One region of the Pseudomonas sp. GW823-FHT02F05 genome, then DNA from elsewhere that is predicted to be linked to it. Evidence: riboswitches for the same ligand, from Rfam matches in the RefSeq annotation. Region 1 holds a riboswitch; each other region holds the start of a gene.
The links. A riboswitch is a leader RNA that binds a small molecule or an ion and turns the genes downstream of it on or off. The one in region 1 is predicted to bind cobalamin.
Positions count from the first base shown of each region.

Region 1 (2,914 bases):
ACCGGGCGGCATGTTGGTTTTGTCGGCGTAGCGGGTCAGGATCACGCTCTGGGCGATGTCCGGCAGAGTCAGCTCGGTTTCCAGCAACGCGGCGCAGGCCGCTACTGCCGTAACCCCGGGAATGATCTGAAAAGGAATACCCACTTCCCGCAAGTGGCGGATCTGCTCGCCAATCGCGCCATACAGGCTCGGGTCGCCCGAGTGCACCCGCGCCACATCCTGGCCTTTGGCATGGGCCGTCTTGATCAACTCCATGATCTGTTCCAGGTGCAGCTCGGCACTGTTGACCACCTGGAACGCCTGATGACCTTCCAGTACGGCGGCGGGCACCAGCGAGCCGGCGTAGATGATCACCGGGCAACTGCGGATCAGTCGCTGGCCTTTGACGGTGATCAATTCCGGGTCGCCGGGGCCGGCGCCGATAAAGTAGACGGTCATGGAGAAGTCCTGTTCAGAAACGCGTGAGCATGAACACGGCTCATGCTCAAAAGCGGCAATTATCGGGATTTTAGCCCGCGCAGGCCAATGCAAGGGTCGCCTGTGCGCTTTTCTGGCGGGTGATCAGCAGGCGCGCGGGGCCGTTGGACAGGTGCTCGGCCAGGGCCAGGGCGGCGCTTTCGGCCACCCCATAACAGCCGGTATGGGCAAACGCCAGCGTTGAGAGATGACTTAGCCGATGCTCATAGTCCGCCAGTCGCTCGGCGCTGAAGCACTGCAAGGGCAGGTTCAACCGCTGGGCCAGCGCCAGCAGCCCAGGTTCATCGCGCTTGCGATCAATGCTTGCCAGCGCAGTTATGCGTGAGCGATCAATGCCTGCCGCGGCCAGGGCTCCGTCCAGCAACGCCAGCAGGCTGTGAACCTCACAGCCACGCTGGCAGCCCAAACCGACAACCAGCATCATGCCGAGTATTGGTCGTCGCCGTTGCGGCGGAACAACCAGGCGCTGATCAGGCCCAGGGCCAGCCAGAAGGCGACGTTGGTCAACTGCGAGGCGATCTTGAACTGCGCTTCGAGCGCCTCCGGGGCCAGCATTGAATGTACCTCAGGTTGCGGAGCGCCGATGACGTGGGGTACGGCAAGGATCGCCAGCCCAAGGCCTTTCAACAGCCAGTTGCGGCCGAACACGATCAGCGCCAGGCCGGCGGCGGTGGAGGCTGCGGTACCGATCCACCAGGTCTGGCGTAGCGTCAGGTCAGCCGCCGCAGTGCCCGGCAGTTCCGGTGGCAGGCCCAGGGTGGGTGCCAGTACAAAGGTCGCGTAGCCGGCCAGGCCCCAGAGCAGGCCTTGGGCGATGCGGGTCGGCGCACGCAGCGTGTAGAGGCCGGCGAGCATCAGTGCAAAGCCTACGGCCACCACCAGGTTGCCTCCAGTGGTGGACAACACACGCTGCCAGCCATCTTCCGGCTCCCAGGCTTGGGCATCGTGGCTGTGGGCAGCAGCGCCAGCGGCGTGCTCGTGCACCACTTCAGCGGCTGGCGGGGCTTTTTCAAAGCTTTCCGCCTGCAGGATTAGCGGTGCCACCCAGAAACTTTGCAGCAGGGTCAGCAGCAAGGCAGCCAAAAGCCCAGTGAACCCTGCGGTTTGCGCAATACGCTTGATCATGTCGGCAGCTCTCAATGGCACGGGAACGCGGCGCTGTGGCGGGTATCGTGGGCGGCGTTGTGCACCGCCTCGATATGCGAGAACCCGGCGAAATACACCAAACACGCGCCGAGTATCGACGCACCGATGGCGGCGGTCAGGCGTTGGCTGAGGGTGGCGGTGCTAGTAGCGGTGTGCGAAGTGCTGCTGATGATCGACATGGCGCGTCCCTTTCAGGTGTCAGGGTGAAACGAGCGCATGAAAACCCCACGCGCCAGGCACGCAGGGTTCTGAACAGCGCCCGCCCACCGCGGGTTTGTTATCTGAATTTTTCGGGCCGGTCTCCGGGCTTGCGAGGGGCGGCTCTTGAAAGAGTCCTCCTGAAAGCATCGCCTTCCCATGCAAAAGCACAGTGGCCGTGACGCTTCGCTCGCTTACCGTTGCGGGGGCAGCACCGGACTGGTCATAGGTCTATGACGCACCGGTTTCCCGTTTCACCCTGTGAAGGGCACCCGAAACAAGGCGTGTAGGAGAGCATGGGCCGGGACGGTAGTCAAATGCTGCAAGCCACTGTAGCCTTGCACCTTCGAGGTTCTTCGGCCCAGGCCGAAGCTAAGAAGGGAACGCGGTTCAAGCCGCGGCTGCCCCCGCAACTGTGAAGGGTTCAGTTGACTGCCACGCCACTGCCGATAGGGCGGGAAGGCGCAGTCAGCGTTGGTCGCAAGACCTGCACACCCCAAGCCAGGAGACCTGCCTCGCAACCGATTTTCCAATTCAACCGGGCGGGGTGATCCGGTGACGAAATCCGCTGCTGCGCGCTGCCGCAGGGCCTGTCGTCCCGTATGCCCGCCCCAAAGGGCATCCGATGAAAACACTGGCCAAACTCCCCGTCACCATCGTTACCGGCTTCCTTGGCTCGGGCAAAACCACGCTGTTGCGCCATATGCTCGACAACGCCCAGGGCCGTCGCATTGCGGTGATCGTCAACGAGTTCGGCGAGCTGGGCATCGACGGTGAAATCCTCAAGCAGTGTTCTATCGGTTGCACCGAAGAAGAGGCCAATGGCCGCGTCTACGAGCTGGCCAACGGTTGCCTGTGCTGCACCGTGCAGGAAGAGTTCTTTCCGGTGATGCGCGAACTGGTCGCCCGTCGCGGTGACCTGGACCATATCCTCATCGAAACCTCGGGCCTGGCCCTGCCCAAGCCGTTGGTGCAAGCCTTCCAGTGGCCGGAAATCCGCAGCGCCTGTACCGTTGACGCGGTGATCACCGTAGTCGACAGCCCAGCCGTGGCCGCCGGTACCTTTGCCGCCTTCCCGGACCAGGTCGACGCC
Region 1 covers NZ_JBXAJM010000001.1:488,669-491,582, reverse strand. Annotated here, with positions in the region: gene cobM (precorrin-4 C(11)-methyltransferase) at 1-438, opposite strand, end outside; gene AC1RAC_RS02230 (cobalamin biosynthesis protein) at 509-901, opposite strand; gene AC1RAC_RS02225 (CbtA family protein) at 898-1,602, opposite strand; gene AC1RAC_RS02220 (CbtB domain-containing protein) at 1,614-1,802, opposite strand; cobalamin riboswitch at 1,900-2,112, opposite strand; cobalamin riboswitch at 2,154-2,353, shown strand; gene cobW (cobalamin biosynthesis protein CobW) at 2,447-2,914, shown strand, end outside.

Region 2 (2,914 bases), on a different contig from region 1:
CCATGCGTAACGAGCGGAACGTGCTGTCCTTGGCACGCGTGCGTAATGCGACTTCCCGTTGGGCTTTGTCGCCGTGGCGGGCGATCTGGTCGAGCATGTACGGCGGGATCAGGCAAAAAATCGGGTTGCGCGGTTGGCGAACACACATGAGCTGGCTCCTTTTTGGCGTGTGATGAACGTCCGGGTAACGGTTTTCAGGATAGTCCTGAGTTAGCCACCTGGGCCAAATTGTCATGGTTTTGTGTTTCAGTGGTGTTTATCCCAGGCCCATAAGGAACATGCCCATGCCCGCCCGCGCAGCCAACATCGACCTTTCCCACCGCCCAAGGCTTGCCGACCTGCGCCCATTGGTCGCGGCCAGCCCCACCCTGCTGGAAGCCAGAGCCGCGACGCCGCGCGTCACCGCGGCCAAGGACCTCAAAAACCGCGCGGGCTATGCCGACGACTTCCTCAGCGACTTCGTGGTGCCATGGCCCACGGTTGACCAGCCACTGGCGGGCGATGTGCAACCCCAGCGCCTGGACTACACGCACTTCTCCATCACAATGTCGCGCGCTCGACGACTGGCGCTGTACGTGGGGGTGAATATCGATGGCGCCAAGCATGTGGACATTACGCGCAGCAACGACACCTGGGCCTACGATGGTCGCCTGCCCCTGGATGCGCAGGTAGGTGAAGACCTTTATGCCGGCAATGGCCTGGACCGCGGCCACCTGGTGCGGCGCCAGGACCCCAACTGGGGCGACGAGGCCAACACCGCCAACTTCGACACCTTTCACTTCACCAATTGCTCACCCCAAATGAGCGGCTTCAACCAGAAGACCTGGCTGGAGCTCGAAGACTACATCCTCGACAACACCCAGCGCTGGAAAGCCCGGGCCACGGTGTTTACCGGGCCAGTGTTCGCCGATGACGACCGACTGTACCGTGGCGTGAAAATCCCCAAGGCGTTCTGGAAAGTAGTGGCCTACCTCAGCGACGATGGCAAGCCTTCCGCCAGCGCCTACATGATTGACCAGAGCCGCGAACTGGGCCAACTCGACCTGGTATTCGGCCCGCTTCGAACCTACCAGCGCAGTGTGATTGCGATCGAACAACTGACCGGCATCCGCTTCGCCAACCTGGCCGACTACGACGGCTTCAGCAACGAAGAGCGCGCCACAGGCACCCGGATCGAAGCGTTGATCCGCGGCCCCCAGGATATTCGGCTCTGACGCTTCTTTTGTAGGAGCGAGCTTGCTCGCGAAGAACAGGAAAGCGCCGCGGGGCATCAGGTGCCCAGCGTTATCGTTGACGACCTTCGCGAGCAAGCTCGCTCCTACAGGGGGTGATCGCTTACCATACCGCCGCCGGTTCCCGTATGGGACTAACAGGGAATTCGAAACGCCGCACGCGACGTGAACCGAAACTGCCCCCGCAACTGTAGATGCCGAGCCTGCCCTTGAATGCCACTGGACCACGTCCGGGAAGGCGGGGCATGGCGACGACGCATCAGTCAGGAGACCTGCCGGCCCAGCTAACTCACTAACCGGCGGGGTGTCCGGGAAGGACATCCTGGCCCTGCGCATCAGCAGCCTCCATGGGCGTATTTCCGAGCCGTACCTCCCCTGCTGCACCTACGGTTCACAAGGAGATCGCCTCATGCTGCCACGCGTTACCGCCCTGATCGCAGGCTTGGGTATGTGTGCCCTGGCGCAAGCCGCGCCAACTCAGTACCCGCTGACCCTGCAAAACTGCGGCAGCACCCTGACCTTCCAGCACGCCCCAGCCCGCAGCGTCACCATCGGCCAGGCCGCCACTGAGATGCTGTATGCCCTGGGCGTGGGCGACAAGGTGGTCGGCACTTCGCTGTGGTTCAATAACGTGGCGGCGCAGTACAAGGCCCAGGACGATCACATCGAGCGCCTGGCCAACAACGAGCCCAGCTTCGAAGCCGTACTCGCCAAGCGCCCGCAACTGGTGGCCGCCGAGCTGGAATGGGTGGTGGGCCCCCAAGGCGTGGTCGGTACCCGTGAACAGTTTCATGAACTGAAGATCCCCACCTACCTGTTGCCGTCCGATTGCGAAGGCAAGGACAACCTGGTCGGCGCCGACGGCACGCGATTGGAGCCCTTTCGCATCGAGACGATCTACCAGAGCCTCCAGCAACTGGCGCAGATTTTCGACGTGCAGGATCGCGGCCAACAACTGACCGACGAACTCAAGGCGCGCCTGGCCAAATCCGTCGCCACGGCCCAGGGCAAGGGCTTGCAGCAAGCCAGCGCACTGGTGTGGTTCTCCAGCGCCGAAATGGCCAGCGACCCTTACGTAGCCGGCCACAAAGGCGTGCCGCAATTCATGCTGCAAACCCTTGGCTTGCGTAACGTGGTGCAGTCCGATGAGGAGTGGCCTGCCGTCGGCTGGGAAACCATCGCCAAGGCCAATCCCACCTTCCTGGTGATCGCACGCATGGATCGCCGTCGCTACCCGGCCGACGACCATGAAAAGAAACTCGCCTTCCTGCGCAGCGACCCCGTGACCCGCAACATGGACGCGGTGAAGAACAACCGCATCATCATCCTCGACGCTCTGGCCTTGCAGGCGAGCCTGCGCACCTTCGAGGGCCTTGAACAACTGGCGGCCGCCATTGACGGCTACCACCTGGGCCAATGATGCGCACCCTACTCGCCCTGGCGTTGCTGCTGCTCGCCCTGCTCGCTGGCGTCGCCATCGGTGAAACCGCCATCGAACCGCAGGTGGTGCTGCAGGTGCTCGCCAATAAACTCTGGGGCGCCAGCTATGCACTGGACCCCATCGACGAAGGCGTGGTGTGGAACTACCGCCTCACCCGTGCATTGGTGGCCGCAGCTTGCGGCGCAGGGTTGGCGACGTGCGGCGTGATCCTGCAATCGCTGCTGCGTAACCCGCTGGCCGA
Region 2 covers NZ_JBXAJM010000014.1:9,784-12,697, forward strand. Annotated here, with positions in the region: gene AC1RAC_RS17400 (M4 family metallopeptidase) at 1-148, opposite strand, end outside; gene AC1RAC_RS17405 (DNA/RNA non-specific endonuclease) at 285-1,214, shown strand; cobalamin riboswitch at 1,334-1,526, shown strand; gene AC1RAC_RS17410 (ABC transporter substrate-binding protein) at 1,642-2,652, shown strand; gene AC1RAC_RS17415 (FecCD family ABC transporter permease) at 2,649-2,914, shown strand, end outside.
Region 2: another riboswitch for cobalamin. It lies ahead of AC1RAC_RS17410 (ABC transporter substrate-binding protein); the one in region 1 lies ahead of AC1RAC_RS02220 (CbtB domain-containing protein).

Region 3 (2,914 bases), on a different contig from region 1:
GCCTGGGCGGCAGCATCCAAGCGTATATCAAGGTCATTCAGTTCGCTGGCTTGCACCAGGCCCAGGTGGCGGCTGGGCAGTTCGATGCCGGTCTCACGGGATAACGCGCCGTACCAACGCAAGCCCTCGGTGAGGCTGCCTTCAAGCAATTGCGCATGGCGCAGGGTGCCGACGCGATTGGCCAGCACGCCGGCGAACGGCAGGTCGGGCTGATAGCGCGCCAGCCCCAGGGCCAGGGCGCCGAACGTCTGGGCCATGGCGGTGCCATCGATCACGCCCAGCACCGGTACACCGAAGTGCCGCGCCAGGTCAGCGCTGGAAGGCGTGCCGTCGAACAGGCCCATCACGCCTTCGATGAGGATCAGGTCAGCCTCCCCCGCTGCCTCCCAGAGCAGGCGGCGGCTTTCCTGCTCGCCCACCATCCACATGTCCAACTGGTACACCGGCGCGCCACTGGCACGCTCGTGGATCATCGGGTCGAGAAAGTCCGGCCCGCATTTGAACACGCGCACCTTGCGTCCCAGGTTGCGGTGCAAACGGGCGAGCGCGGCGGTGACCGTGGTTTTGCCCTGGCCGGACGCCGGAGCGGCGATCAATACGGCCGGGCAATGACGGGGCTGATTCAAAGTTCGACGCCTTTCTGTGCCTTGATACCGGCCTGGAACGCGTGCTTGAGCATGCCCATTTCGGTGACGGTGTCGCCCATTTCGATCAGCTCAGGCTTGGCGCCACGGCCGGTGACCACCACATGCTGCATGGGCGGGCGGGCTTGCAGGTCGCTGAGTACCTGGTCCAGGTCAAGGTAACCGTGCTTGAGGGCGATGTTCAATTCGTCCAGCACCACCAAGCCGATAGAGGGGTCATTCAACATGGCCCGGGACACCGCCCAAGCCGCTTCGGCAGCGGCGATATCGCGCTGGCGATCCTGGGTTTCCCAGGTGAAGCCTTCGCCCATCACATGAAAGTGCACCTGCTCGGGGAAGCGGCGGAAAAACAATTCTTCGCCGGTGCTGTTACGCCCCTTGATGAACTGCACCACACCGCATTGCATGCCATGCCCCATGGCCCGGGCCAACATGCCGAACGCCGAACTGCTCTTGCCTTTGCCGTTGCCGGTCAGCACCAGCAGCAGGCCGCACTCATTGGGGGAATTGGCGATGCGCTCGTCAATCACGGCTTTTTTGCGCAGCATGCGCGCCAAGTGGCGTTCGTCGCGGTCGGGGGAATCAGTCATGGCAGCTCTCCGTTGGGGCTGGACAAAAACGGCGGGCAGGAAAAAGAAAAAACAGACAGCCAAGCATCGCCCACCGTGATGCTGTTGGATGATCCAGGCCGGTCTCCGGGCTCATGAGTGGCGCTTTTGATAGCAAGCAGCCGAGGGTGCGCCTTCCCATATCGCACGCGATACAGTGGCAAACAGCACCGTCTTGACTCATTTACCGTTGCGGGGGCAGCGCCGGAATCGCGGCGGCACTGTGTACAAGTGCGCTCACTCACCGGCTTCCCTGTTTCACTCTGTCGACGCGCGCGCCACAGAGCACCTGGAACAAGCCGCGAAGGTTAGTGGGTTGGGGGTGGAGCGTCAATTAAAGCTGGCCTTGTACTTGAACCATCTGCCGTTCGTGCTTCTCTACCCCTACAGGTATCAAGGAGAAAACCATGCCTAAAACCCGACTCGCCCTACTGATCATGCTTGCAGGCAGCCTCGCCGCGTGCGGCGAAAGCTCGACCCTGCAGGTCGCCGATGGCACCGGGCCCTCGCCCAAGTTGCCGGAGCCGAACAAGACGCTGATCCCCACCGTCAATATCGCCCCGGCCATCGGCTGGCCCGAAGGCGCCAAGCCCATCGCCGCCGCCGGTACCCAAGTGGCCGCGTTCGCCGAAGGCCTGGATCATCCGCGCTGGCTCTACGTGCTGCCCAACGGCGACGTGCTGGTGGCCGAGACCAATGCACCGCCCAAGCCGGACGATGCCAAAGGCGTACGTGGCTGGGTGATGGAAAAGGTCATGGATCGCGCTGGCGCCGGGGTGCCGAGCCCGAACCGTATTACCTTGCTGCGCGATGCCGACCATGACGGTGTGGCAGAAACTCGCGCGGTGTTCCTGGAGAACCTCAATTCGCCGTTTGGCATGACCTTGGTGGGCAACGACCTGTATGTGGCCGATTCGGATAAGTTGCTGCGCTTCCCCTATCAGCCGGGTGAAACCGCAATCACAGCCCCAGGCGCCAAGGTAGTGGACTTACCCGGTGGCCCCTTGAACCACCACTGGACCAAAAATGTGGTGGCCAGCCAGGACGGCAGCAAGCTGTACGTGAGCGTCGGCTCCAACAGCAACGTCGGCGAAAACGGCCTGGAAGCCGAACAGGGCCGCGCCGCCATTTGGGAAGTCGACCGCGCCAGCGGCCAACACCGCATTTTTGCCTCCGGCCTGCGCAACCCCAACGGCATGGCGTGGGAGCCACAGAGCGGCAAGCTGTGGACGGCGGTCAACGAACGCGATGAGATCGGCAGTGACCTGGTGCCGGATTACATCACCTCGGTCAAGGATGGCGGCTTCTACGGCTGGCCTTTCAGTTATTACGGCCAGCATGTGGATGTGCGTGTCACCCCGCAGAACCTGGACATGGTCGCCAAGGCCATCGCTCCCGACTATGCGGTAGGCCCTCATACTGCGTCGCTGGGGCTGACCTTCGCCGAGGGCAGCAAACTGCCCGCTCCCTTCAGTAATGGCGCATTTATCGGCCAGCATGGTTCCTGGAACCGCAAGCCGCACAGTGGCTACAAGGTGATTTTCGTTCCCTTCGAAGGGGGCCAGCCGAAAGGGCAACCGGTGGATGTGCTGACGGGGTTTCTTGATAGCGATGAGAAAGCCATGGGCCGGCCGGTCGGCGTGGTGATAGATCAGCAGGGGG
Region 3 covers NZ_JBXAJM010000024.1:83,643-86,556, reverse strand. Annotated here, with positions in the region: gene AC1RAC_RS24390 (cobyrinic acid a,c-diamide synthase CobB) at 1-626, opposite strand, end outside; gene cobO (cob(I)yrinic acid a,c-diamide adenosyltransferase) at 623-1,234, opposite strand; cobalamin riboswitch at 1,314-1,560, opposite strand; gene AC1RAC_RS24380 (PQQ-dependent sugar dehydrogenase) at 1,660-2,914, shown strand, end outside.
Region 3: another riboswitch for cobalamin. It lies ahead of cobO (cob(I)yrinic acid a,c-diamide adenosyltransferase); the one in region 1 lies ahead of AC1RAC_RS02220 (CbtB domain-containing protein).